Regions from separate parts of the Massilia sp. UYP32 genome, predicted to be linked through region 2. Evidence: predicted binding sites of a transcription regulator. Region 2 holds the regulator's gene; each other region holds the start of a gene.

What was found. Region 2 encodes HrcA, which represses chaperone genes, less so after heat shock. Its sites were predicted from a motif close to TTAGCACTCNNNNNNNNNGAGTGCTAA; they were not measured.
Region 1: the regulator HrcA is predicted to act here: its motif matches at 7,555-7,581, upstream of groES (co-chaperone GroES).
Region 3: the regulator HrcA is predicted to act here: its motif matches at 6,076-6,102, upstream of rpoH (RNA polymerase sigma factor RpoH).

The regions. Positions count from the first base shown of each region.
Region 1 is NZ_JBNDIK010000019.1:35,737-45,309, reverse strand. It holds gene ABIB42_RS16105 (alpha-amylase family glycosyl hydrolase) at 1-1,495, shown strand, start outside; gene ABIB42_RS16100 (glucokinase) at 1,495-3,345, shown strand; gene ABIB42_RS16095 (hypothetical protein) at 3,364-3,834, opposite strand; gene ABIB42_RS16090 (PEP-CTERM sorting domain-containing protein) at 4,182-5,354, shown strand; gene groL (chaperonin GroEL) at 5,480-7,126, opposite strand; gene groES (co-chaperone GroES) at 7,173-7,463, opposite strand; gene ABIB42_RS16075 (hypothetical protein) at 7,851-8,150, shown strand; gene ABIB42_RS16070 (cell division protein ZapA) at 8,147-8,458, shown strand; RNA gene ssrS (6S RNA) at 8,504-8,685, shown strand; gene ABIB42_RS16060 (EVE domain-containing protein) at 8,776-9,246, shown strand; gene ABIB42_RS16055 (sulfite exporter TauE/SafE family protein) at 9,247-9,573, shown strand, end outside.
Region 2 is NZ_JBNDIK010000014.1:98,748-108,320, forward strand. It holds gene ABIB42_RS12875 (peptidylprolyl isomerase) at 1-399, shown strand, start outside; gene pdxA (4-hydroxythreonine-4-phosphate dehydrogenase PdxA) at 404-1,495, shown strand; gene rsmA (16S rRNA (adenine(1518)-N(6)/adenine(1519)-N(6))-dimethyltransferase RsmA) at 1,510-2,283, shown strand; gene ABIB42_RS12890 (hypothetical protein) at 2,533-2,700, shown strand; gene ABIB42_RS12895 (hypothetical protein) at 2,885-3,520, opposite strand; gene ABIB42_RS12900 (hypothetical protein) at 3,541-4,125, opposite strand; gene ABIB42_RS12905 (HAD family hydrolase) at 4,366-5,067, shown strand; gene hrcA (heat-inducible transcriptional repressor HrcA) at 5,187-6,215, shown strand; gene ABIB42_RS12915 (FepA family TonB-dependent siderophore receptor) at 6,366-8,567, shown strand; gene fur (ferric iron uptake transcriptional regulator) at 8,666-9,097, opposite strand; gene ABIB42_RS12925 (outer membrane protein assembly factor BamE) at 9,177-9,573, shown strand, end outside.
Region 3 is NZ_JBNDIK010000022.1:53,945-63,517, forward strand. It holds gene ABIB42_RS17850 (PEP-CTERM sorting domain-containing protein) at 206-796, shown strand; gene ABIB42_RS17855 (thiamine pyrophosphate-binding protein) at 1,124-2,836, shown strand; gene ftsY (signal recognition particle-docking protein FtsY) at 2,944-4,056, shown strand; gene ABIB42_RS17865 (cell division ATP-binding protein FtsE) at 4,071-4,742, shown strand; gene ftsX (permease-like cell division protein FtsX) at 4,739-5,668, shown strand; gene rpoH (RNA polymerase sigma factor RpoH) at 6,228-7,118, shown strand; gene ABIB42_RS17880 (family 43 glycosylhydrolase) at 7,185-8,789, opposite strand; gene yghU (glutathione-dependent disulfide-bond oxidoreductase) at 8,997-9,573, shown strand, end outside.

The DNA.
Region 1 (9,573 bases), on a different contig from region 2:
CCTGGGCGTGGACATCGTCTGGCTGTCGCCGTTCTTCAAGTCGCCGATGCGCGACTTCGGCTACGACATCGCCGATTACTGCGACGTCGACCCGATGTTCGGCACCCTGGCCGACTTCGACCGCCTGGTCGCCAAGGCGCATGGCCTGGGCCTGAAGATCATGATCGACCAGGTGATGTCGCACACCGCCGACTCCCACCCCTGGTTCGTCGAAAGCCGTTCCAACCGCGACAACCCGAAATCGGACTGGTACGTCTGGGCCGATCCGCTCCCGGACGGCAACCCGCCGAACAACTGGCTGTCGGTGTTCGGCGGCTCGGCCTGGCAATGGGATACCCGCCGCAAGCAGTACTACATGCACAACTTCCTGGTGAGCCAGCCGCAGCTGAACTTCCACAATCCCGAGGTGCAGAAAGCCCACCTGGCGGCCCAGCGCTTCTGGCTCGAGCGCGGCGTCGACGGCGTGCGCCTGGACGCCTGCGTGTTCCACTTCCACGACCGCCAGTTGCGCAGCAATCCGCCGGCGCTGGTGCGCGACACCTCGACCGTGACCGACGTGAACCCGTACGGCATGCAGGCCCACATCTACGACAAGACCCAGCCCGAGAACATCGCCTTCCTGGAGCAACTGCGCGCCCAGCTGGATGAATTCGGCGCGGTCTCGATCGGCGAGATCAGCTCGGACGACGCGCTGGCCCAGATGAACGAGTACATGGCGGGCGGGAACAAGCTGCACATGGCCTACAGCTTCAACTTCCTGACGCCGGTGTTCACCGCTGCCCACATCCGCGCGCAAGTGGAAGACTTCGAGCGCCGCGTCGAGGAAGGCTGGGCTTCCTGGTCGGTCGGCAACCATGACGCGATCCGCGTGATGACGCGCTGGGGCGGCCCGCACGCCACCGCCGGCTTTGCCAAGATGGTGCTGGCGATGCAGCTCTCGCTCAAGGGCACCCCCTGCCTGTACCAGGGCGACGAGCTGGCGCTGCACGAAGCCGACGTGCCGTTCGAACTGCTGCAGGACCCGTACGGCATCACCTTCTGGCCCGAGTTCAAGGGCCGCGACGGCTGCCGCACCCCGATGCCGTGGCAGGCCGCCGCGCCGCACGCCGGCTTCACCACGGGCAAGCCGTGGCTGCCGGTCGAGCCCTCGCACGCCGCCGCCGCGGTCGACCTGCAGGACAAGGACCCCGATTCGATGCTGAACTTCCAGCGCCGCTTCATCGCCCTGCGCCGCACCATGCCGCAGCTGACGCGCGGCGAGATCGCCTTCATCGACGCGCCGGAGCCGGTGCTGGCCCTGCGCCGCGACCTGGAGGGCGAGCGCAGCGTGCTGGCGGCGTTCAACCTGTCGAACGCGGAAGTCACGTTCGACTGGCCGGCCACCGAAGCCACCGACCGCCTCGCGGTCGACGGCCTGGCCGGCGACGCCCGGGGCGGCCGCGTGACCCTGCCGCCGTTCGGCGCCTGGTTCGGCCTGGAACGCGCGGAGGGCTGATGACTATCCAGCAGGAGCCGGAAAAGTTCGCGCGCACGGCGTTCGCCGACGGCCCGCGCCTGCTGGCCGACATCGGCGCAACTCACGCGCGCTTCGCGCTGCAGACCGCGCCGGGAGTGTTTCGCTCGGTCCAGGTGCTGCGCTGCGACGACTTCGAGGGCATCGTCCCGCTGCTGCGCCATTACCTGGCAGAGCATGAGGACGTGCGGCTGAACCACGGCGCATTCGCGGTCGCCAACCCGATCAACGGCGACTACGTGCGCATGACCAACCGCGCCTGGGAGTTCTCCACCGACGCGGTGCGGCGCGAGCTGGGCCTGTCGACCCTGTTGATCGTCAACGACTTCACCGCGCTGGCCACCGCGCTGCCGGGCTTCGCCAAGGAAGACCTGATGCAGGTGGGGCCGGGCACGCCCGTGCCGGGCGCCGTCATCGGCGTGCTGGGGCCCGGCACGGGCCTGGGCGTGTCGGGCGGGATCCCGACCGCGGACGGCTTCGTCACGCTGGGCAGCGAGGGCGGCCACGTCAACTTCGCGCCGGCCGACGAGCGCGAGTTCGCCATCCTGCAATACGCCTGGCGCGAATGGCCGCACGTGTCGAACGAGCGCCTGATCTCGGGGCCGGGCATGGAAGTCATCTACCGCGCGCTGGCCGACCGCAACGGCGTCAGGGCCGAAGAGCGCAGCGCGGCCGCCATCGTGGCCGGCGCGCTCGAGGCCGACGACCCGCTGTGCCTGGAGACGCTGGAGTGCTTCTGCGGCATGCTGGGCGGCGCCGCCGCCAACCTGGCGGTGACCCTGGGCGCCTTCGGCGGCATCTTCATCGGCGGCGGCATCGTGCCGCGCCTCGGCGAATGGTTCGCGCGCTCGCCGTTTCGCACGCGGTTCGAGGCCAAGGGACGCTTTTCCGACTACCTGGCGGATATCCCGACCTATGTGATCACCACGCCGAACCCCGCCTTCCACGGCGTGGCGACCATCCTGGCCGAGCACCTGCGCGGGCGCAGCGGCGCCAACACGCTGATGGAACGCATCGGGCAACTACGCGAAGAGCTGTCGCCGGCCGAGGCGCGGGTGGCGACGCTCGTGCTCGAGCATCCGCGCACGGTGCTGAACGAACCGATCGCCGAGATCGCGCGCCTGGCCGACGTGAGCCAGCCGACCGTGATCCGCTTCTGCCGCTCGCTGGGCTTCCAGGGCCTGGCCGAATTCAAGCTCAAGTTCGCGAGCAGCCTGACCGGCGCGATCCCCGTGCGCCACAGCCAGGTGCGCATGAGCGACAGCACCCACGATCTGTCGGCCAAGGTGATCGACAACACGGTCTCCGCCATCCTGCGCTTCCGCGACCAGCTCGACGTGCGCTCGCTCGACCGCGCGATCGAACTCGTGAGCCGCGCGCGGCGCGTCGAGTTCTATGCGCTCGGCAATTCGCGCGCGGTGGCGCTGGATGGCCAGCACAAATTCTTCCGTTTCAAGATCCCGACCGCGCTGTATGGCGACGCCCACCTGTTCACGCTGGCCGCGGGCTTGCTGGGGCCGGGCGACGTGGTGATCGCGGTCTCGAATTCGGGCGGCTTGCCGGAGCTGCTGCAGGCGGTGGACATCGCGCGCGCCGCCGGCGCCGACGTGATCGCCATCAGCAACAGCCAGTCGCCGCTGGCGCGCAAGGCCAGCGTATGCCTGGCGGTCGATCACAGCGAGGACAGCACCAGCTTCCTGTCGATGATCTCGCGCATCCTGCAGTTGCTGCTGATCGACATCATGGCGGTGGGGATCTCGGTCGATGGCCAGCATGGGCAGGGCGCCGGCCAGGATCCGCGCCGCTTGCTCATCTCTCACCTGGACAGCTGAGCGCCGCGGCGCACGGCGTCAGTTGGCGCTCTTGATATCCACGCGCTCGATGGTGCGGCGCCATTCCTGGAGGCTGAGCAGGGTGTCCGAATCGGCGTCGTCGACCAGGATCTCGCTGCCGTCCTGGGCCACCAGGAAGCTCTCGCGGCGGCGCGCATCCTCGGCGCGGTTCTCGACAAAACTCAGCTGGTAATACTTCTTGCCGTTGACTTCGCGCGGGACCGGATCGTCCTCGATCACGGCGCCGCGCGCCTTGCCCTGGCTGCGCTGCTCGATCTGGCGCGACCACGCCTGCAGTTCCGGCAACGCCAGCAGCGAGGCCATCGCTTCTTCCTTCGTGTGCGCCGGCACGTGAACGCTTGGCGCGGCCGGCGCCGGCGCCGGCGGCGCTTCGCGTTCGGCGCGCTTGCAGCCGGCGACGGCGCAGCACAGCATCAGTGCGGCAATGGTCAGGCGCAAGGGAGAATAAGAAGCGGCGCGTGTGGACATGGCGGGTCTCGTGAGGGCAGGCGGTCATGGTAAACCATGCGTGTTCGACCAGCAACACGGATGCCGTCTGACCGACTGCATCGATTGCGCGGAACGCAAGGGCATTGCAACGATGCTTTGCGCCTGTCGTGCGAAATATTTCTATACAGAAAGTAATTCGTGTTTTTTGCCACGAAATCACATTTTTCACCATGGAACCGTAATTTATTCATAGAAATAATGCTATTCTGTAGGACCACTCCTACTTTGCACCCTCACCACTCGTCCCCATGGACCGCTGCCGCTCTGCCTACAGCCGCCGCCTCGTCAAAGCGTCGCAACGCGAAAAGCGTCTTGGCATCCTTGCCATGCTGGGCCTTGCCACGGGCGTCGCGGGCGTGCTGGCGCCGCCGCTGGACATCGACTGGACCTGGCTGGACCGCAAGCCGGACGAGGTCATCCATGTCGGCGCGAGCCCCAGCGCCGCCATCGCGCCGGCCGCCGCCAGTGCGGCGCCGGCCGCGGAGCAGGGCGCCGCGCGGCGCGTCTATCCGTTCTCGATCATTCCCGGCGGCGTGGCGGACGCGGACGAGCTGGCGCGCGTCATCCGCACCGACGCCGTGGTCGCGGCGCACTATGCCGGCTTCGACGTCGCCAACGCGCGTGCGGTCACCGTCACCAAGCCGCGCGCCGTGTACGTGTCGTACCGTAAGGGCAACCGGGTGTACTGGACAAAGAAGAAACTCATGCTGGCGCCGGGCGAAACCTTGCTCACCGACGGCAGGAACGAGATGCGGGCGCGCTGCGCCAACCGGATTTCGGACGTGCCGATGTACCCGGTCGAAGCCAATGGCCCGACCGAATCGGAACTCGATTCCTTCGTCACCGAGGATGGCGGCGGCCTGATGGCGGTGGCGGCCGGCCTGGAGGGACTCGACGACGGTCCCGGAGCAGGACCGGCTTACTACCCCGACGTGTTCCCGGACGGCGCCGGCCTGCTGCGCGGCGCCGCGCCGGTCGCGCAGCCGCGCCTGGCCGACCTCATGGGCAGCCCGCCCGCGCGGTATGGCTCGGGCATCTCGAGCGGCGGCACGCTGGGCGATGGCAGCGGCGATGGCGCGACGGCGCCGCCAGCCGCTGGCAACCCGACGCCGGGCAACGCCAGCGAGGGCGATGGCGGCACTGGCGGGGGAGGCAATCCCGGCGACACGGGCGGCAGCCCGCCGGATACGCCGACGCCGTCGACACCGACGCCGGAAACCGGAACCGGTCCGGGCTCCGATCCCGATCCCGGCCCGGGTCCGAACCCGGAGCTGCCGCTGCCCACGCCTGGCGTGCCCGGCACGCCGGGTGGACCCGATACGCCGGGTGGCCCCGATACGCCGGGCACGCCGGGCACCCCGGGCCTGCCCCCGGACGATACCGAGGTCGAGCCGAACGATCCGGTCGACGTGCCGGAGCCCGGCACCCTGTGGCTGGGCGGCGTGGCCATGGCGGCCATGCTGTGGCTGCGCCGCAAGGGGCCGCGCGCCCGGCGCTGAGCCGCCGTCCCGGTTTTTCAGTATGTCGGACAGCAAAAAGCCCGCGAGGCGTGAACCTCGCGGGCTTTTCGTCGTGGAGGACTGGCGCGCCGGCGTTGCCGCGGCGCGCCAGGCGACCGGCTGGATTACATCATGCCGTCCATGCCGCCCATGCCGCCCATGCCACCCATGCCGCCCATGCCGCCGGCTGGCTTGTCTTCGACGACTTCCGAGACCATGCAGTCGGTGGTCAGCATCAGGCCGGCGATCGACGCTGCGTTCTGCAGTGCCGAGCGGGTGACCTTGGCTGGATCCAGCACGCCCATTTCGACCATGTCGCCATAGGTGCCGTTGGCGGCGTTGTAGCCGTAGTTGCCGGTGCCGCCCAGGACGGCTGCGACCACGACCGATGGCTCGTCGCCCGCGTTCTGGACGATCATGCGCAGCGGCTCTTCCATGGCGCGCAGGACGATCTTGATGCCGGCGTCCTGGTCAGGGTTGTCGCCCTTGACGTCCAGGGTAGCGCGGGCGCGCAGCAGGGCCACGCCGCCGCCTGGCACGATGCCTTCTTCGACGGCAGCGCGGGTTGCGTGCAGCGCGTCTTCGACACGTGCCTTCTTCTCTTTCATCTCGACTTCGGTGGCTGCACCGACGCGGATCACGGCAACGCCGCCGGCCAGCTTGGCCACGCGCTCTTGCAGTTTTTCGCGGTCGTAGTCCGAGGTCGCTTCTTCGATCTGGGCGCGGATCTGCTTGACGCGGCCTTCGATCGATTCAGCCTGGCCGGCGCCGTCGATGATGATGGTGTTTTCCTTGCCGACTTCGATGCGCGAAGCCTGGCCCAGTTCGGCCAGGGTGACCTTTTCCAGGGTCAGGCCGACTTCTTCGGCGATGACCTGGCCACCGGTCAGGATGGCGATGTCTTCCAGCATGGCCTTGCGGCGGTCGCCGAAGCCTGGCGCCTTGACGGCGACGGTCTTCAGGATGCCACGGATGTTGTTGACGACCAGGGTCGCCAGCGCTTCGCCTTCGATGTCTTCGGCGATGATGACCAGCGGACGGCCGGCCTTGGCGACTTGCTCCAGCACCGGCAGCAGGTCACGGATGTTCGAGATCTTCTTGTCGCACAGCAGGATGAACGGCTGCTCGTGGACGGCGACTTGCTTGTCCGGGTTGTTGATGAAGTACGGCGACAGGTAGCCGCGGTCGAACTGCATGCCTTCCACGATGTCCAGCTCATCGTTCAGCGACTTGCCGTCTTCGACGGTGATGACGCCTTCCTTGCCGACTTTTTCCATTGCCTCGGCGATGCGCTCGCCGATCGAGGTTTCCGAGTTGGCCGAGATCGCGCCGACTTGCGCGATTTCTTTCGAGGTGGTGGTTGGCTTGGCGATCTTCTTCAGTTCTTCGACGGTCGCTGCGACGGCCTTGTCGATGCCGCGCTTCAGGTCCATCGGGTTCATGCCGGCGGCAACGAACTTCATGCCTTCGCGCACGATGGCTTGTGCCAGCACGGTCGCGGTGGTGGTGCCGTCACCGGCGTTGTCGCTGGTCTTGGAAGCGACTTCCTTGACCATCTGCGCGCCCATGTTCTGGAGCTTGTCTTTCAGTTCGATTTCTTTTGCGACCGAGACACCATCCTTGGTGACGGTCGGGGCGCCGAACGAGCGCTCGAGCACGACGTTGCGGCCTTTCGGGCCCAGGGTGACCTTGACTGCGTTGGCCAGGACATTGACGCCTTCGACCATCTTGGCGCGCGCTGCGTCGCCGAACACTACTTCTTTAGCTGCCATTTGTTATTTCTCCGAATGTATCGTGAATGGGGTCAGGGAATGAGACTTACTGGGCCACGACGGCCATGATGTCTTCTTCGCGCATCACCAGCAGTTCTTCGCCATTGACCTTGACGGCCTGGCCGGAGTACTTACCGAACAGCACGCGGTCGCCGACTTTCACTTCCAGCGGACGAACCTGGCCGTTGTCTTGCACTTTGCCGTTACCGACGGCGAGGACTTCGCCTTGGTCTGGCTTCTCTGCCGCGGCATCAGGAATGATCAGGCCGGACGCAGTCTTGGTTTCCTGGTCGAGGCGCTTCACGATAACGCGATCGTGCAGAGGACGAAGGTTCATGCAAAACTCCTTAATATTCAGTGGTTTAACTTGCGTTTTTTGACACCGTCGCAGTCTTGTGGCAAGCACCGCGTCGGTCTGCAAAGAGTTGTTAGCACTCTCTACTAACGAGTGCTAATTATAGGGACGATAATTTGCCATTTCAAGCAGCAAGATTGCTAAATACTTTCGTGCGCTTGAGCTGGCACAAGCCTTCAGGGCTTCAAGCAATGTGTTTTTGGCATCTCTCGCCACCCGGTGCGAACCTGGCAAGAGGCGGGCAGCGTACACCGCCTGGCGCTTTCCTGCCGCACGCCAGGCAGCCGGGACGGCCGGCGGCGGGCGCGGCATGCCGCACCGCAGCGCGATTCGGTTGACGGAAAATCCCTCTCGATCCTATAGTGTCGAATGATTTCCGAATTCCAAGACCTCTCAGACAAAATCGACCGGCTCGCCCAGCTGACCCAGTCGTTGCGCGCCGAGAACTATTTGCTGCGTCAGGCCAATACCCTGCTCAGCGCCGAGAACCTGGCATTCAAGGAGCGCCTGTTCGAGGCCCAGCGCCGGGTCGAGGCGCTGCTCGACGAGTTGCCCAAGCCGCCGGGCGAAGCGCAAGCCGAAGGCGAGGGTGGGCAACCCGAGCCCGGGCCGGATGAACCGCGGCCGCTCCATCTCGCGCATGCCGCCCGCCAGCAGGAGCAACGATGATCCATCTCGACGTCACCATCATGGGCCAGCCCTACCGCCTGGCCTGCCGCGACGGCGAAGAGCGCACCCTGCGCGAAGCGGTGGCCTACCTCGACGGCAAGATGTGCCAGCTGCGCGATTCGGGCAAGGTGAAGGGCACCGACCGCATCGCCGTGATGGCCGCGCTGAGCGTCGCCGCGGAATTCCTGTCGGTCAAGTCGCCGCAGGGACCGCTGTCGGACATGTCGATTCTCGAAGTCAAGCAAAAACTGGAAGCGATGCACACCGTGCTCGACAAGGCGCTGACGCCCCAGGAAAATCTTTTCTGAAAACCGAATCCATTTGACATGACGGATCAAAAGAGTAAACTGCGCTCTACCCTGCGGTGTTCGAGATTTGCCATATATTCCTTGAACCATTCTTACGCATAGGTCGTGGAACAAGTTCGATGGGAGTGAGCGTCACTCGTTTGACGAACCCGAAATTGATCTGACCGTGACCGCCTTGAACCGTTTTGGTTCAGGATGCCGGCAATAACGGCACTGGCGGGGGCTAGGATACACAAGCGGTTGCGCACTTTGTACGCAGCCGCTTTTTTTGTGCGCGCGTCAAACCTGTCGGCGCGCCTTGCAGGGAGATCGGCGCAATGCGCTATTGGTTGATGAAATCCGAACCGGACGAAGTCAGTTTCGACGACGTCCTGTCCGCACCCGGCCAGACCGTGGCCTGGTTCGGCGTGCGCAACTACCAGGCGCGAAACTTCATGCGCGACGCGATGGCCGTCGGCGACGGCGTCCTGTTCTACCACTCCAGCTGCGCCGTGCCCGGCGTGGCCGGGCTGGCCGAGATCGCGAGCGGTCCCTATCCCGACGCCACCCAGTTCGACCCCGCCAGCCATTACCACGACCCGAAAGCCACCCCGGAAACGCCGCGCTGGATCTCGATCGACGTGCGCGCGCGGGAGGCGGGGCGCTATCTGCCGCTGGCCGAGATGCGCACCGTTCCCGCGCTGGAAAGCATGGTGCTGCTGCAAAAGGGCAGCCGGCTGTCGATCTCGCCGGTCACCAGATCCGAATGGGATGCGGTCGTCCAACTCGTGCGCGCCAGGGAGGCCTGAATGGATCCCTGGCTGATCCTGGCCCTGCTGGCGATGGGCACCTTCGGCGGCTTCGCGGCCGGCCTGCTCGGCATCGGCGGCGGCATGGTGCTGGTGCCCTTCATCACCATGATCTTCACCGCGCGCGGCATCGCCGACGAACTCGTGGTCCACATGGCGATCGCCACCGCGCTCGGCGTCATCCTGTTTACCTCGATGTCCTCGGTGCGCGCCCACCACAAGCATGGCGCCGTGCTGTGGCCCGTGGTGCGCCTGCTGGCCCCGGGCATCCTGATCGGTTCCTGGATCGGTCCCTGGATCGGCAAGCAGATGAATACCTCGGTGCTG
Region 2 (9,573 bases):
ACCATGACCGAGGGCGAGGTCAAGCGCAAGCTGCTCGAACTGAAAGAGAAAATGGACAACAATGCCGGCACCTTCGAAGACCTGGCGCGCCTGCACTCGCAGGACGGCTCGGCCTCGAAGGGCGGCGACCTGGGCTGGTTGTACCCGGGCGACACGGTGCCGGAATTCGAGACCGCGATGAACGGCCTGAAGCCGGGCGAGGTGTCGGACGTCATCCAGTCGCCGTTCGGCTTCCACCTGATCCAGGTCATCGGACGCAAGAGCGAAGACGTCACCCAGCAGAAGGAGCGTAACGTGGCGCGCCAGGTGCTGCGCGACCGCAAGATGCAGGAAGCGATGGAAGACTGGATGCGCCAGGTGCGCGACCGCGCCTACGTCGAGTTCCGCGAGGAGCAGTAACAAGATGGTTGCGCCACAGGCGCCCGGGCGCCCGTTGGCGCATTGGGGGGCCGCATCCCCAAGGCCCGTGCTCGCTATTACAGTCGGCGAGCCCGCCGGCATCGGTCCCGAGATCGCGATCCGCGCCGCCTGGGCCCTGCGCGAGCAGGCCAACTGCGTGCTGCTCGGCGACGCCGCCTTCCTGGCGATGACGGCCAGCTATATCGATCCAGCTATCCGCCTGTCGGCGCTGTCGACCCAGGCCTTGCGCAACGGCGGCCTGCCGCACTTCGGCGCCGACCGCCTGGCGGTGGTCGACGTGCCGCTGGCGGCGCACGTGGTGCCGGGCCGGCTCGATCCCGAGAATGGTCTTGCCGTGCTGGCCACGCTGGACCTGGCCATCGAAGGCTGTGGCTGTGGGTGGTTCGACGCCATCGTCACCGCGCCGCTGCAAAAAAGCACGATCAACGACGCCGGCATCGCGTTTTCGGGACACACCGAATACCTGGCCGAGAAGACCGGCACGCCCAAGGTGGTCATGATGCTGGCCGGCGCGCCGGCACATGACCAGCCCTACCTGCGCGTCGCCCTGGCCACCACCCACCTGCCGCTGAAGGATGTGCCGGGCGCGCTCACGCGCGACAACCTGACCCAGGTGCTGGACATCCTGCACGCCGACCTGCGCGACAAATTCGGCATCGCGGCGCCCGTGATCCTGGTCACCGGCCTGAATCCGCACGCCGGAGAAAACGGCTATCTCGGCCGCGAAGAGATCGACGTCATCACGCCGGTGCTCGAGGCCGCCCGCAGCCGCGGCATCGATGCGCGCGGCCCGTATCCGGCCGACACCCTGTTCCAGCCCAAGTACCTGAAGGATGCGGATTGCGTGCTGGCGATGTACCACGACCAGGGCTTGCCGGTGCTGAAGCACGCGACCTTCGGGCGCGGCATCAACGTCACCCTGGGCCTGCCCCTGATCCGCACCTCGGTCGACCACGGCACCGCCCTCGACCTGGCGGCCGAGGGCCTCGGCCTGGCCGACTGCGGCAGCATGGAAGAGGCGATCCGCGCCGCCATGCACATGGTGGCCGCGCGCCGCCAGGCCACTTCCGAATAACCAAGAAAGCAAGCATGAAACACGTCGCACGCAAGCGCTTCGGCCAGAACTTCCTGACCGATGACCATGTCCTGAACAATATCATCGACGCCATTGCGCCGCGGCGCGGTGAAACGATGGTCGAGATCGGCCCGGGCCTGGCGGCGATGACGGCGCTGCTGCTCAAGTCGCTCGACCATATGCACGTCGTCGAGCTCGACCGCGACCTGGTGGCGCGCCTGGAAAAAGCCTACCCGCGCGAGCGCCTCAGCGTGCATTCGGGCGACGCGCTCAAATTCGATTTCGGTTCGATCCCGGTGCTGGAGGGACAAAAACTGCGCGTGGTCGGCAACCTCCCGTACAACATTTCCAGCCCGCTGCTGTTCCACCTGGCCGAGTTCGCCCATCTGGTCGAGGACCAGCACTTCATGCTCCAAAAGGAAGTGGTCGAGCGCATGGTGGCCGAGCCGGGCACCAAGGCCTACAGCCGCCTGTCGGTGATGCTGCAATGGCGCTACGACATGGCCATGCTGTTCATCGTGCCGCCGACCGCCTTCGATCCGCCGCCGCAGGTCGACTCGGCCATCGTGCGCATGGTGCCGACCCGGCGCCAGTTGCCGTGCGACGGCAAGCGCCTGGAGGCGGTGGTGGCCAAGGCCTTCTCGCAGCGGCGCAAGGTCATTCGCAACTGCGTGGCCGGCATGTTCACCGAAGCGCAGCTGGTCGAGGCGGGCATCGATCCGGGCGTGCGTCCGGAAGCGGTCAGCCTGGAACAATACGTGGCGCTGGCCAACCTCCCCGTATCCTGACCCAGGGTGGTCGGCTACGCCGACCACGCGTTCAGCATCATCTGCCCCCATCAGCGCCGCCCGTCGGCGCTTTTTTGCGTCCAAACACGTCCTGCTGCGCCGCAGCATACGGGTTATCACGTATTTTCGGGCGCCTGGTCGCCGTTTTACGCAGTCTGTCGCATCCCGCTGGAGAACTGCGGCCCCATTTTCTATAGTGCTCACATGGACAGCCGATCCGGCGCCTCAACCGACCCACAGGAGCAAGAAATGAACGTCCTCAAGCACATGGAAGCCATCTTCATCGCCGCCGCCATCCTCGCCGGCTTCAGCAGCTACGCCGTCGCCGCCAATGCGCGATCGAGCGAGGCTTACCAGTCGCAGGTGTCGGTGGGCATGGAAAAGATCGCCGTGGTGAAGGTCAGCGCCGCCCGCTGAGCAGCGCCGGCACACCGTACCGATGCGGCAGGCAAAAAAAAAGCCCGCTCAAGGAGCGGGCTGAAATCCAATTCTTTTCTGAGGAGAGTTGGAGGAGACAGGAGTTATTATGCTGCGCGACAGCATATAAATCCAATTTTCCTTTCAAATACTCGACATAAGAATTGTGTATATCTGGCCAGGCTTACGCCGCGACGCAGTTGACCTGGATATTGGTCACTTCTGCATCAGGCATGACGCCAGTGCCGTTGACCACGGTGCAGACCTGGCCAGTCGGGTTGGTAATCACCACCACGCCATAGGTCGTGCCATAGCTGACATTCGGCAGCTGGAAGTCGATCGGCGTCGTAACGCCGGCGGCCGGCTTCGTTACCGTACCCGCGCCGCCGGTGCTGCCGTTGGCCAGCACCAGGCCGTCGGCGGTCAGGCCATTGACCTTGCCGCTCAGCGGATAGTTGTTCACGATGCAGACGTAGGTGACGTTGATCTCCGCCAGCCGGCCCGCCGTATCGTTGAAGTTCGGGATCGTATTGTCCGGCGTAACGCATTGGCGCTGGAATTGCGGCGTCGACTTGAAGACGACGTTGTACACGTCACCATACTCGAGCTTGTTCGGGAACTCGAAGTTGACCGGGTCGCCCGGCTTGGCAGGCGGGTCGATCGGCAGGTCCATGCCATTGGTGGTCAGGACGGCGCCCGGATAGACGATGCCGGAGATCGTGCCTTTCACGGCGAACTCGGCTTTGTCGCTGCCGCCACAGCCGGCCAGGCCCGCGGCCAGCGCCAGCGCGAGGGCCGGACGGATCAGGGAAGACTTCATGCGTAACGCTCCAGGAAAAATTAAGGGGTGCAGGTGACGGCCACGTTGGTGACGTCGGCAGGTCCCACGGTGCCGCTGCCGTTGTTGACAGTGCAAGTCTGATTGGCAGGCTGTTGCAGGATGGTGACACCGTAAGGCGAATCTTCGGCGACATCGGCCATCTTGAACGAGGTGGCGCCGGCCTGGAGTGCCACACGGTCGGAACCGTTGACCAGCACCAGCTCACCTTTCAGGTTGCTGACGCTGCCAGAGAGAGCGTGGCGCTTGAGCGTACACGTGATGTAGACGGTGTAGACGTGATAGCCCGCGCGGCCACTCGCATTCTGGATATCGCAGCGCTCGACGTTCGATGGCGTGGATTTGATTTCGACGGAATAGCGGTCGTCGGTCGAGATCAGGTTGTCGAATGCCCAGGTCGCCGCACCGGTGCCATCGGCCGGCGGCGTGATCGCCTTTTCCTGGCCGTCGTTGGTCAGTACCAGACCGGTTTTGGTCACACCGGAAAAACTACCGCCCAGCACCAGCTGGCCATCGCTGCCGCCGCAGGCAGACAGTGCGACCGCGCAGGCCAGCGCCGCGCCGGCACGCAGGTAGGAACTCTTCATAACATCTCCAAAAAATCTAGCGGGAAAGCGCAGCTGCGCGGTGAGAATAGAAAAATCGCTCAACATTTTAGTCCATTTGGCAAGCAGCTGGTCCATTTCGGGCGTATATGGTTTTGTATCTTGGTGTAACCATAATTCAACAAAGGCAACATTCCAGGGTGCAAACGGCGTGCGCATTGCGTTCGGCGTAGCGCGTCGCTATGCTTGGGGCGCACCTTTTCTCCCTTAGTCTGGAAGCCGATGACCCGCCAACCCTGGCCGAAAGCCGTCCTGTTCGACCTCGACGATACCCTGTGGCCGATCGCGCCCGTGATCCTGGAAGCCGAAAAACTGTTGTATGCCTGGCTCGGCGAGCACGCGCCGCGGGTGGCCGAACGCTTCACGATCGACAGCCTGCGCGCCGCGCGCCTGGAATTGCTGGCCGCGCGCCCCGAATTCGGGATCGACCTGGGCGCGCTGCGCCATGCCGGCCTGGTCGCCGCCTTCGAACAGGTGGGCGAGGATCCCGGCAAGGTCGAGCTGGCGATGACCGTTTTCTTTGCCGCCCGCAATGCCGTGACGCCCTACGAGGATGTCGTGCCCGGACTCGAGCGCCTGAAGCGACGTGCCCTGGTCGGCTCGGTCACCAATGGCGTGGCCGACCTGCAGACCATCGGCCTGGCCCACCACTTCCAGGCTTCGGTGGCGGCGCGGCAGTATGGCCGCGCCAAGCCCGATCCCGGCATCTTCCTCGCCGGCTGCGCCGCGCTCGGCGTCCTGCCTGGCGAGACCCTGTACGTGGGCGACGACCTGTTGCTGGACGTGCAGGGCGCCCAGCGCGCCGGCCTGCGCGCGGCCTGGATGAACCGGACCGGCAAGGTCAACGAATTCGCCCATGAAGTCCGGCCCGACGTCGAAGTGGCCAGTCTCGACGCGCTGCTCGACTGGCTTGAATCCTTGTAGAAGCGCGAGCACGAGCGTTGGACATGCGTCACAGCAAGCCTTGCGCTGCCCGTGCCATGCCCCAACCTGCCTATAATGCACACGTTAAATACGCGCGCCATTAAACGTTTCCCGGAATCATGCAACTCGACCAACGTGCCCACACCCTGCTCAAAGCCCTCGTCGAGCGTTATATCGCCGACGGCCAGCCGGTAGGCTCGCGCGCGCTGTCCAAGCTGTCGGGCCTGGAATTGTCGCCAGCCACGATCCGCAACGTCATGGCCGACCTCGAGGAGATGGGCTTCGTCGCCAGTCCGCACACCTCGGCCGGCCGCATTCCGACGCCGCGCGGCTACCGCGTGTTCGTCGACACCCTGCTGACGGTGGGGCCGATCGACGACAAGGCGGTCGATGCCGAGCGCATGCGATTGCCGCAGCCCTTGTCCAACCTGCAACCGCAGAAACTGATCGCCAACGCGGCGCAGATGCTGTCCTCGCTGTCGCAATTCGCCGGCGTGGTGCAGAGCCCACGCCGCGAATCGGTCTTCCAGCAGATCGAATTCCTGCGCCTGGGCGAAAAGCGCATCCTGCTGGTGATCGTCGATCCGCGCGGCGACGTCCAGAACCGGCTGCTGCTGCTCGATAAGGATTATTCCCCGGCGCAACTGACCCAGTCGGCCAATTACCTGAACCAGAACTTCGCCGGGCTGTCCTTCGACGAGGTGCGCAAGCGCTTGAGCGGAGAGCTGCAGCAATTGCGCGACGATATGGGCCGCCTGATGCAGGCGGCGGTCGAGGCTGGCAGCGAGGCGATGGCCGAGGGCGACGACATGGTCATCGCCGGCGAGCGCAACCTGCTGTCGGTGTCCGACCTGTCATCCAATATGAGCTCGCTGCGCCAGATGTTCGAGATGTTCGAGCAAAAAACCGGCTTGATGCAATTGCTCGACGTTTCGAGCAAGGCTGGCGGCGTGCAGATCTTCATCGGCGGCGAATCGAAGCTGGTGCCGATGGACGAGATGAGCGTGGTGACCGCGCCGTATGCGGTCGACGGCCGCATCGTCGGCACCCTGGGCGTGATCGGCCCGACGCGGATGGCCTATGAACGAGTGATTCCGATCGTCGACATCACGGCCAAGCTGCTGTCGAACGCCCTCAGCCACTCCTGAATCGCTAAAAACTTAAGCCAGTGCAAGGCTGGCAACCTTCTTGCCACAATTTGACAAAGTTTTGGAAATGCAAATGAGTATGATTCTCAATTGCATTGAGCCGGAGCGCTCCGGCTTGTCCAGAACAATCAAATAACAGGAACAAGAGGGATGAAACTGACAGCAAACCGCATGACGCCGCTCGCCGCCGCCGTCGGACTGGCGCTCCTTGGCTTGCCGGCCATGGCCCAGCAATCCAACCAGCCGATGCACCAGGTGCACATCGTCGGCACCGCCGAGGAAGAACTCAAGCAGGCGATCGGCGTCTCGGTCATCACCTCGGAAGACATCGAAGCGCGTCCGCCGGCGAATGATCTGGCCGAGCTGATCCGCACCATGCCGGGCGTGAACCTGACCGGCAACAGCGCCAGCGGCCAATACGGCAACCACCGCCAGATCGACCTGCGCGGCATGGGCCCGGAAAACACCCTGATCCTGGTCGACGGCAAGCCGGTCAGCTCGCGCAACTCGGTGCGCATGGGCCGCAGCGGCGAGCGCAACACGCGTGGCGACACCAACTGGGTGCCGGCTGAAGCGGTCGAGCGCATCGAAGTGCTGCGCGGCCCGGCGGCGGCGCGCTACGGGTCCGGCGCCGCCGGCGGCGTGATCAACATCATCACCAAGGCGCCGGGCGACTATCTGACCGGTTCGGTCACCGCCTATGCGCTGGCGCCGGAGCACGGCGAGGAGGGCAACAGCAAGCGGCTCGGCTTCAACCTGTCCGGTCCGCTGGCCGGCAAGCTCTCGTTCCGCGTATTCGGCAACGTCAACAAGACCGATGCCGACGAGCTGGCGCTGAACGCCACGCCGGACAATACCGCCAACGGCGCGATCCCGCCGGCCGGCCGCGAGGGCGTGCGCAACCGCGACATCGGCGGCCTGCTGCGCTGGGACTTCATGCCCGACCAGGTGCTGGAATTCGAATCCAACTTCAGCCGCCAGGGCAATATCTACGCCGGCGACCGGGCCGTGAATGCGGCCGGCTTCCCGATCCTGGGCGAGCTGGCCAATGCGGCCGCCGAAACCAACGTCATGCTGCGCCGCACCGCCGCGCTGACCCACCGCGGCAAGTGGGGCGCCACCACCTCGCGCCTGTGGCTGACCTATGAAGGCACCGACAACACCCGCATGAACGAAGGCCTGGCGGGTGGGCCGGAAGGCAGCATCAGCGACCCGACGAAGAAATCGACGTCGGAACTCGAAACCTATGGCGCCAACGGCGAGATCAGCACGCCGCTCAACTTTGGCGGGGTGGCGCAGATGCTTACCGCCGGCTTCGAGGCGCGCAAGGAAAAGCTCAACGACCCGTATTCGATGACGCAGGCCGCCACCGCGATTCCCGGCATGCAGGAAGGCAACCGCGATGGCCGTTCGAGCGCCGAAACCTATGCTGTCTACGTCGAAGACAATATCGGCGTGAACACCGCATTCACCGTGACCCCGGGCCTGCGCTTCGACAAGCACAGCCAGTTCGGCACCAACTGGAGCCCGAGCCTGAACGCCTCGTATGCCTTGAGTCCAACCTGGACCCTGCGCGGCGGCGTGGCGCGCGCGTTCAAGGCGCCGAACCTGTACCAGTCGAATCCGAACTACCTGTACTACACGCGCGGCAACGGCTGTCCGGTCAACAACCCGAACCTGGGCGGCGGCTGCTATGTGCGCGGCAACGAGAACCTGGCGCCGGAAACCTCGGTCAACAAGGAAATCGGCATCGGCTGGAAGGACCGTGGATACGAGGCCAGCCTGGCCTACTTCCATAACGACTACAAGAACAAGATCACCGGCGGCATGGATCGCCTGCTCGGCAACACCTCGGCCAATGGCCGGTTGTTCCAGTGGGAGAACTCGCCGGAGGCGGTGGTGCAGGGCGTCGAGGGCAACCTGACGATCCCGTTCGGTCCGCGCCTGAAGCTGACCAACAACCTGACCTATATGATCGAGAACGAGAACAAGACCAATGGCGAGCCGCTGTCGGTCATTCCGGAATACACGCTGAACTCGACCCTGGACTGGAAGGTCAATGCCAGGTTGACGACGCTGTTGACGGTCTCCTATTACGGCAAGCAGGAACCGCGGCGCCTGACCGGTACCGGGGCCCAAGCCAGCGGCGAGGCGCTCAACACGCTGGCGCCGTATGCCGTGGTGGGCGCCAACGTCGGCTATGCCTTCACGCCGAAGCTGTACCTGCGCACCGGCATCAACAACCTGTTCGACGAACGCCTGTTCCGGCGCAGCACCAACGGCAGCACGGGCGCCGAGTCGTACAATGAACCGGGCCGCTCGCTGTTCGTGAACCTGACGGCGTCGTTCTGACGACGCCTGGATAGAGAAAGGGCGCATGGGATGACTCCCATGCGCCCTTTACTTACTTTTACACTGTTACTTTTACACCGGCCGTGCCGGCCGCAGGATTACTCCGGCTTGGCGATGCCCCGGCACTCCGGGCAGCTGCCATAGATCGCCAGCGCATGCTCGACGATCGTGAAGCCGTGTTGCTCTGCAATCATCTGCTGGCGCTTCTCGATCTCGTCGTCGTAGAACTCTTCGACGCGGCCGCAGGTGACGCACACCAGGTGGTCATGGTGGGAACCGGCGTTGAGCTCATAGATGGCCTTGCCGGTCTCGAAATGGTTGCGGTTGAGCAGGCCGGCCTGCTCGAACTGGGTCAATACGCGGTAGACGGTCGCGAGGCCCACGTCCATATTGTCAGCAAGAAGGATCTTGTAGACGTCTTCCGCCGTCAGATGCCGTACGGAGCTGTTCTGGAAGATTTCCAGGATTTTCAGTCGTGGCAGCGTGGCCTTGAGGCCGCTCGCCTTCAGGTCGGTCGGGTTGTTACTCATGTTTGTCACTCGAATATTGGCGGAGTGCTTTATGATATAGCGTTTTGAAAGCTCCCGCTCGAACGTATTGAGGTTAACTATGCCTGTCAAACAAGCCGTATTCCATCGATTCTCCGCCAAGGCGGCGCTGGCGGCGGGCCTCGCCTGCACCTTGACGCTGTCCGGCTGCGCCTCCTGGCGCAACCAGACGCGTCCGGCGCCGCCGGTGGCGACGGATGCGGCCGCCAGTGCGTCCGACGCGGAAAAGTCGGCCGCCATCGCCAATGCCGGCGCCCAGACCGTCCAGGCGACGCGCCTGCAGCGCTTCCTGTGGATCTTCTCGCCTTATCGTCCAGACATTCAGCAGGGCAACTTCGTCTCGCAAGAGATGCTGGACCAGCTCAAGGCCGGCCAGACCCGCGACCAGGTGCGCTTCCTGCTCGGTTCGCCGCTGCTGATGGATGCCTTCCACGCCGACCGCTGGGATTACCCGTTCT
Region 3 (9,573 bases), on a different contig from region 2:
ATCAACTGCTTTAACGGTTGAACTCGTCTTAATTTTCATTATGTGTTAAATAAAATCAGTCGTTATCGTCGAAAAAATTTACACTTTCGTGTATTGGAAATTATCAAATTTTAATAACTCAATAGAATTCAATGATTTAAATTTCATTTAATATCAGGCATGGTTGTTGCTTAAGTCATGAGCTCCACCACCAAGGAGAGTTATCATGACTTTTAAATCGTCGCTGAACAGACTGCTCATCGGTTTCTCGTTTCTGGTATCCACTTCGGCATTCGCCAGCCCGATCACCGTCGGTTTTACAAATATCGAAAGTAATGGCTTCATCGGAGATCCGCAAAATTATGTTCAATATGTCGACGTGGGGTCCAATTCCACCATTACCGGCATCTCCTATTCGGTCGATCTGACGGCGTTCGAGCCCAGCTGGCTGGCTGACATGGTGTTCGCCTTTGAGCGTTCAGACTTTCTCGCCGGCGTGTTCTTCACACCAGGGTTCGAGACGGCGGCGCCCGGGACTGGAAGCTATTCCGGCTCGGCCAGTCTGGTTGACCTCGGCCTGGACTTCCAGGTCGGCGAAGACGGCCTGTTGCGCCTGGAATTCTTTGAAGCCTTTGACGATGTGCCGGGCGTCGACGGCATATGGAATTTCGCCAGCTTCACTTTCGAGGTGGAGCCGGGACCGTCCCCTGTGCCGGAGCCCGCGAGCGCTTTGCTGTTAGCTGCCGGCCTGGCGGCCATGCGTCGTGCGAGCATTCGCCGCAGCTTGAATAAAGCCGGTGCAAAGGCGATTCACTGATTGTTGCCTGATCAGGTAGTGATTCGGTGTGACGGGATTCTGGCCCTGAAGGCAGGATCCCGCCAATATAATTAATTTAGATCATATAAATAATATTCTGGATTGATAATTATCAAATCATCTTCGAGATAGCCAGCAAGTAAAACCTGAGCTCATCCAGCCAGGAAGCAGCAATGGCGCAGCCCGGCATGACGGCAATGGCGCAACACGCTGCCGTTCTGTCTACGCCCCGTTTTTCTGTAATTTGATGTCGCCATTTCAAAAGCCGTTCCCGGCCCGCTCGCCTAGAATGCCCGGATAGCCTCTTTGACAAGGATGACACGCCCCATGCCCTCGCCTTCCCTGCACCCTTCCCGCACCGGCGGCCAGCTCCTGGTCGATGCGCTCCACGTCCACGGCGTCGACACCGCCTTCGGTGTCCCCGGCGAAAGCTACCTGGACGTGCTCGATGCGCTGCACGACTCGAACATCCGCTTCGTGATCAACCGCCAGGAAGGGGGCGCGGCATTCATGGCCGAGGCCTATGGCAAGATGACCGGCAAACCCGGCATCTGCTTTGTCACCCGCGGTCCCGGCGCCACCAACGCCTCGATCGGCGTGCACACCGCCTATCAGGACTCCACCCCGATGATCCTGTTCATCGGCCAGGTCGGCAACGACTTCGTCGACCGCGAAGCCTTCCAGGAAATCGACTATCGCCGCATGTATGGCCAGATGGTGAAATGGGTGGCCCAGATCGATCGCGCCGACCGCATCCCCGAATATTTGGCGCGCGCCTTCCAGGTGGCCACCAGCGGCCGTCCCGGCCCGGTGGTGCTGGCGCTGCCGGAAGACATGCTGGTGTCGACGGCGGCAGTAGCCGACACCCGTCCCTACCAGCCGTCGCACGGCGCACCTTCCGGCGAGCAGATCGCCCGCCTGCGCGCCATGCTCGAACAAGCCCGGCGTCCGATCGTGCTGCTGGGCGGCGGCACCTGGAACGCGCAGGCCTGCGCCGACCTGGCCCGCTTCGCCGAAACCAACCGCTTGCCGGTGGGCTGCACCTTCCGCTTCCAGGACTTGCTCGACAACGCGCACCCGAATTACGTCGGCGACGTCGGCATCGGCATCAACCCCAAGCTGGCCGCGCGCGTAAAAGAGGCCGACCTGGTGATCGCCATCGGCCCGCGCCTGGGCGAGATGACGACCGGCGGCTACACGCTGCTCGATTCGCCGGTGCCACGCCAGCGCCTGGTCCACATCCACCCGGCTCCTGAAGAGCTGGGCAGCGTCTACCAGGCCGAACTCATGATCGCCAGCGGCATGCCGCAAGCCTGCGCCGTGCTGGCCGGGATGGCGCCGGTCGACGCCACGGCCTGGCAGGACAGCGTGGCCGAGGCCAAGGCCGAGCTGGCGGCGTGGCAGGCGCAGCCGGCGCTGCTCAAGGAAGGCGCGCCGCTCGACCTGTGGCAGGTGGTGCAGGACTTGATGGATCAACTGCCGCGCGACGCCGTCATCACCAACGGCGCCGGCAACTACGCCTCCTGGGCCCACCGCTTCTATCGCTACGGCGGCATGCGCACCCAGCTGGCGCCGACCAATGGCGCAATGGGTTACGCCGTGCCGGCCGGCGTGGCCGCCAAGATCGTGTGGCCGGAGCGCGCCGTGGTCACCTTCGCCGGCGACGGCGAATTCATGATGACGGGCCAGGAACTGGCCACTGCCGTCCAGTACGGCGCCGGCGTCGTGATCCTGGTATTCAACAACAATATGTTCGGCACCATCCGCATGCACCAGGAACGCACCTACCCGGGCCGCGTGTCGGGCACCGGCCTGCACAATCCGGACTTTGCCGCACTGGCGCGCGCCTACGGCGGCCATGGCGAGGTCGTCGACAAGACAGAGGATTTCGCGCCGGCGCTGCAGCGCGCGCTCGAGCATGCGCAGCAGCACAAGCTGCCGGCAGTGATCGAATTGCGCTACGACGGCAACCTGATCACCCCGAATGCCACGCTGGAGACGATCCGCAAGCAGGCGGAAAGCGCGAGGGCCGGCAGCTGAACGCTCGTGTGCAATCGGGTTGCGTATTGCTGCTCTGGTAAAATATTCGCTAGTTTTTTCATCGCCGGCCACGCCGGCGTCCGCACGCAGTCCCGCCACCAGACACTATGTTTAGCTTCTTCAAAAGAAAAAAAGCGCCTGACACACCGGCGCCGGAACCGGTCGTGCCGGCCGCGCCGCCTGCGCCCGCCCCCGCTCCCGCCCCCGCTTCGGCCCCGGCGCCCATCGCCGCGGCCCCGATCGCCGCCGAAGCCAGCGTCCTGCACGAAGGCGCCAACCTGTTCCCCGAAACCGCCGAACGCCCGACCACCGAGCTTGAAAAGAAGACCTCGTGGATGGCGCGCCTGAAGGCCGGCCTGTCCAAGACCTCGAGCAACCTGTCGCTGCTGTTCGTCGGCGCCCGCATCGACGAAGACCTGTACGAGGAACTCGAGGCGGCGCTGCTGATGTCGGACGCCGGCATGGACGCCACCGAGCACCTGCTGGGCGAATTGCGGCGCAAGGTCAAGGAAGACAAGCTGCTGGACGCCGCCGCCGTCAAGGCCGCGCTCAAGGCGCTGATGATCGAGCTGCTGCAACCGTTGCAGAAGCCGCTGGAGCTGGGCCGCCACGAACCGCTGGTGATGATGATCTCGGGCGTCAACGGCGCCGGCAAGACCACCACCATCGGCAAGCTGGCCAAGCATATGCAAAGCTTCGACCAGTCGGTGCTGCTGGCCGCCGGCGACACCTTCCGCGCCGCCGCACGCGAGCAATTGATGGTCTGGGGCCAGCGCAACAACGTCACCGTGATCTCGCAGCAGTCGGGCGATCCGGCCGCCGTCGCCTTCGACGCGGTGCAGTCGGGCAAGGCGCGCGGCACCGACGTCGTCATGATCGACACCGCCGGCCGCCTGCCGACCCAGCTGCACCTGATGGAAGAACTGAAAAAGATCAAGCGCGTGATCGGCAAGGGCATGGCCGGCGCGCCGCACGAGACCCTGCTCGTCATCGACGGCAATACCGGCCAGAACGCGCTGGCCCAGGTGAAGGCCTTCGACGACGCCCTGCAGCTCACGGGCCTGGTCGTGACCAAGCTGGACGGCACCGCCAAGGGCGGCGTGCTGGCGGCGATCGCCCGCACCCGTCCGATCCCCGTGTACTTCATCGGCGTCGGCGAGAAGCTGGAAGACCTGCAGCCGTTCAATGCCGAAGAATTCGTCGAAGCGCTGCTCGGCTGACGGAACGGGGACCCATGATCGCATTCCAGTCGGTATCCAAACAGTACACCCACGGCGATGCGCGCGGCGCCTATGCGTTGCACGACGTCTCGCTCGACATCGCCAAGGGCGAGCTGGTCTACCTGGCCGGCCCTTCCGGCGCCGGCAAGTCGACCCTCATGAAGATGGTGGCGGCGGTCGAGCGCCCCAGCAGCGGCAAGGTGATCGTCAACGGCCAGGACATCGGCCGTATCAAGCCGGCCGGGATTCCCTTCCTGCGCCGGAATATCGGCATCGTCTTCCAGCAGCAGCGCCTGCTCAACGACCGCAACATCCTGGCCAACACCATGCTGCCCCTCCTCGTCACGGGCGCCCGCACCGCGGACGCCGCGCAGCGCGCCCGCGCCGCGCTCGACCGGGTCGGCCTGCTCGACCGCGCCAGGGCGATGCCGCTCGAACTGTCGGGCGGCGAACAGCAGCGGGTGGCCGTCGCGCGCGCGATCGTCAACCGGCCGCAGATCATCCTGGCCGACGAGCCGACCGCCAATCTCGACCGCGTGGCGGCCGACAAGGTGCTCGACGCGCTGCGCGCCTTCCACGCCGCGGGCGTCACCTGCGTCATTTCGACCCATGACGAGCAGGTGCTGGCAGGCAGCACGCGGGTGATCCGCCTCGAGCAGGGCCAGCTGGTCGGAGGTGCGGCATGAGCCCGTGGCTGCGCCAGCACCGCTTCGCCCTCGGGGCCGCGCTGTCGACGGTGCGCAAGTCGCCCGGCAGCTTCCTGTTCAACGTGCTGGTGGTCGCGCTCGCGCTGACCCTGCCGTTCGCGGGCATCACCCTGCTCGACAATGTGCGTCCGCTGTCCGAGCAATTGTCGGTCGATCCCGAGATCAGCCTGTTCATGCGCGACGACGCCAGCCGCGCCGATGCCGAAGCGCTGGCGCCCCGGATCCGCCAGATCGTCGCACCGCAGGGTGGACAAGGGGCGGAAATCGCCTTCGTGCCGCGCGAGCAGGCGCTCGCTTCGCTCAAGGAGCGTAGCGGCCTGGGCGACGTGCTGGAAACCCTGGGCGATAACCCCTTGCCCGACAGCTACGTAATGAAGCTGGAAGGCTTCGCCAGCGCTGGCGCCGCCGCCCAGGTGGACCTGATTACCGAGCGCCTGGGCGAACTGCCGGGCGTGGCGACGGTGCAGGTCGACTCGGCGTGGGTCAAGCGCCTGTCTGCGATGCTGGCCATCTTGCGCCTGGCGCTGCTGCTGCTGGCGGCCACGTTGGGCATCGTCGTGATCGCGGTCGTGTTCAATACGATCCGCCTGCAGGTGCTGACCCAGAAAGAAGAAATCTCGGTCTCGACACTGCTGGGCGCGACCAACGATTTCATCCACCGTCCGTTCTTCTACACCGGCGCCCTGCTCGGCCTGTGCGCCGGCGCGGTGGCGCTGGGCGCGGTGACCCTGGCCCTGCGCCCGCTGAACGGCGCAATCGGGGAGTTCGCCCGGCTGTACGGCTCGAATTTCCAGCTGGCGTCGCTGGGTGGACTCGAAATCGCCGGCCTGCTGGCGATCAGCGCCGCGCTGGGCCTGGTCGGCGCCCTGCTGTCGGTGCGGCGTCACCTGGCGCGCCAGCGTTGAACGCGGTCCTACAAACTTGCAGTGAAAAAAACTGTCGAGATGGTATTGAAAACCCGATAAGCGTCACCATCTGGTGTAGCAGGGCGAGGCGGCCCTCCTGTGTGGCTGCCTGCCCCTTTACCGGACAAGACCGCGTCGCATGACACCGCAATGAATCCTACGGCCTAGCTGCCATCCCCTACGCTTCCACGCGCATAAGTCCTACAGGCTGCGCCGTGGGTACGTGCGCCATTCAACAGAATACGTGCCGCTGCGGCCGTAATCTGTGTCTAACGTTATTCCAGTCATTCCTGGCTCACTTTTGAGCCGAATCAACTGGACAAGCAATACCTGCTCTACAGTGGAACCGTCGGCAATTCGATTCCCGAGAGCAATACTTTGAACAATCTTAAGCGCCGGGACCACTTCTAGCACTCACCTCGGGGGAGTGCTAATATATGGTCCAAGGCAATCGAAATTCAAGTCACGCATCCAGGTAACAAGCCGTAACAGCAGTGCCGCAAGGCAATAAGTTATGGCACATTGAGGATGCAGCAAGATTACTACGAGGGAAATGAATATGTCCGCACAATCCGCATTGGTTCCGACCGGCAGTCGTGCTCTGGGACTGGGTTTCACCGGCAATCTGGGCAATATCGACGCCTATATCTCGGCCGTCAACCGCCTGCCGATGCTCACGCACGAAGAAGAGGTATCGCTGGCAAAGCGGCTGCGCGACGACCACGATCTCGACGCCGCGCAAAAGCTGGTGCTGTCGCACCTGCGCCTGGTGGTATCGATCGCGCGCGGCTACCTGGGCTATGGCCTGCCGCACGCCGACCTGATCCAGGAAGGCAATATCGGCCTGATGAAGGCGGTCAAGCGCTTCGACCCGAACCAGGGCGTGCGCCTGGTGTCGTACGCCATGCACTGGATCAAGGCCGAGATGCATGAATACATCCTCAAGAACTGGCGCCTGGTGAAGGTCGCCACGACCAAGGCCCAGCGCAAGCTGTTCTTCAACCTGCGCAGCAACAAGACCGGCCTGGACGCGATGTCGCCGGGCCAGGTCGACGACCTCGCCAAGCTGCTTGGCGTCAAGCGCGAAGAAGTGATCGAGATGGAAACCCGCCTGTCGGGCCGCGACATCGCGCTGGAGTCGCCGACCGACGACGAAGACGACAAGTTCTCGCCGATCGCCTATCTGTCGTCGGACCAGCAGGAACCGACCAAGGTGCTCGAGGCCGAGCAGGTCACCCGCCTGCAGTCCGAGGGCCTGGAAACGGCGCTGGGCAAGCTCGACCCGCGTTCGCGCCGCATCATCGAGGCGCGCTGGCTGGCCAACGACGACGGCTCGGGCGCCACGCTGCATACGCTGGCCGAAGAGTTCAGCGTGTCGGCCGAGCGCATCCGCCAGATCGAATCGGCCGCGCTCAAGAAGATGAAAGGCGCGCTGGCGGCTTACGTGTAAGCCTGCCCTGCCCCATCGGGAACCCCGCTGCGGCGGGGTTTTTCTTTGGCGCTGTCAGTCCCGCACTCACAGCGCCCGGTAGCGGAAATCGCCGAGCGTCACCGCGCCGGCGCCGGCGCAATAGACGCCGACCTTCAGGCTCAGGAAGCCACCGAACACATTGTGGTGGATGCCCGATACTTCCATCCGCGTGCCGTGCAGGGTCCAGGTCTTGCCGCCGTCGTGCGAGTAGCGCCAGGTGACGACGTGCTCGTCGTTCGTCATCCGCACCCGTACCGAGGAAGTCTTGCGCTTGCCCCGCGCCCAGCCCTGTTCTTCGGCGTACTGGAAGGTCTTGACCTCGTCGCGCGTGAACCCGATGCCGACGAAGGCTTTCTGGCTGTAGAACAGCAGCAGGCCGGCTTCGGCCTCTCCCTCCAGGGTGAGCGTCACCTCCACCTCGTAGGCGCGGTCGCCGACGCCGCAGGTCAGCGGCCGGCTGTCGGCCGGCGACGCGCCGCGACCGGCGATCCGCAGGCCCTTGTCGATGTAACGCGCGCGGCGCATCTCGTCCAGCGCCGGATCGTGGAAGGCCCACTGCACGCCGAAACGGTCGCGCTTGAAATCGTCGGACAGCGCCTGGCCGGCCGGGCCGGCCTTTCCTCCCTTCGGCATCGGCAATGGCCGCGACAGGTCGCCGCCCATGGCGCGGAACCAGCCGTCGTCCGTCCATTCGATCGGCTCCAGCAGCGTCTGCCGCCCCAGGGTGCGGTAGCCGTTCTCGTAGCCGTGATAGATCATCCACCAGTCGCCGGACGGCCCCTCGACCAGGGTCGCATGGCCGCGCGACCACCACGGTTCGGCCGTGCCCAGCGAACGCACCAGCGGGTTGTGCGGGCAGTGTTCCCATGGTCCATGCACCGAGGTCGAGCGCGCTGCGATCACCATATGGCCGGTGACCGGGCCGGCGGTGCCGCCGACCGCCGTCACCAGATAGAACCACTTGCCGCGCCGCAGCAGCTTCGGCCCTTCGGGCGCGAAGTTCTCGACGATCCAGTCGGCCGGATAGCGCCAGGGCTCGTAGGCCTTCGCGAGCCGGCCATCGGTGGCCAGCCCGTCGTCGGTCAGCCGGATCTTGCGGATGCCGTTGACGAACAGGTAGCGCTTGCCGTCCTCGCCCACCACGTGGCCGGGATCGATGCAGTCGGCAATCCTGAGGTCAACCGGATCGCTCCACGGCCCCTCGATGCGGTCGGCCCAGATCGCGTAGATCGACCACGGCTTGCCGTCCGGCGCGGCCGGGATGTAGATGAAATAGCGGCCGTCGTGCTTGCACAGGTCGACGGCCCAGATCGTCCCCAGGGGTTTGCTCAGCGCCGGCGCGACCGGGCGCCAGTTGACCAGGTCGGTCGAATGCCAGATCACCAGGCCCGGGTAGGAATAGAACGAAGAATATGTGAGGTAGTAGTCCTGGCCGTCCTTGAGCACGGTGGGGTCCGGATGGTCGCCGGCGATAATGGGATTCAGGTAGGTGCCGTCGCCCTGGTCGGCCCGGCGCTGGCCTTCGATGCCGCGGCGCCAGGCCTTCCCGCCAGCCTGGCAGTCAGTCGATGCCGCCGCCATGGGCAGCGCCGGCAGGCTGGCGCCCGCCAGCAGGATCTTGAAGGCGTCGCGACGCGAGGGTTTCGTCATGTCCTGGTCTTTTGCGTGGTGGACGGGACAGGATAGGAAATCCCGCGCGCCGAAGCCAGCGCCAGCAGACTTTTCTCCTGGAGAATGCGGAAAGTCGTACGAATCTTGCAGCAAGTGGCAGGCCGCCCGCCCCTTTTCGGGGCCGCGCCAACGCGTTTCTCTCCCATTGGCTAGAATGATTTCTTTGACCAGGTTCAAGGAGACCCCATGGCTGACCAAGCATCCTACGTCCCACCGAAAGTCTGGACCCCGCCCGCCTCGTCGGGCGGAACCTTCGCCAGCATCAACCGCCCGGTCGCAGGCCCGACCCACGACAAGGAACTTCCGGTCGGCCAGCATCCGCTGCAGCTGTATTCGCTGGCCACGCCGAACGGCGTCAAGGTGACGATCCTGCTGGAAGAACTGCTGGCGGCCGGCCACAGCGGCGCCGAGTACGATGCCTGGCTCATCCGCATCAACGAAGGCATGCAGTTCTCGAGCGGTTTCGTCGAGGCCAACCCCAACTCGAAGATCCCGGCCCTGGTCGACCGCAGTGGCGCCGAGCCGGTGCGCGTGTTCGAATCCGGCTCGATCCTGGTCTACCTGGCCGAGAAATTCGGCGCATTCCTGCCGAAGGACGGCGTGGCGCGCGCCGAGACCATGAACTGGCTGTTCTGGCAGATGGGTTCGGCTCCCTTCGTGGGCGGCGGCTTCGGTCACTTCTACGCCTATGCCCCGGAAAAGCTGCAGTACCCGATCGATCGCTACGCGATGGAAACCAAGCGCCAGCTCGACGTGCTCGACC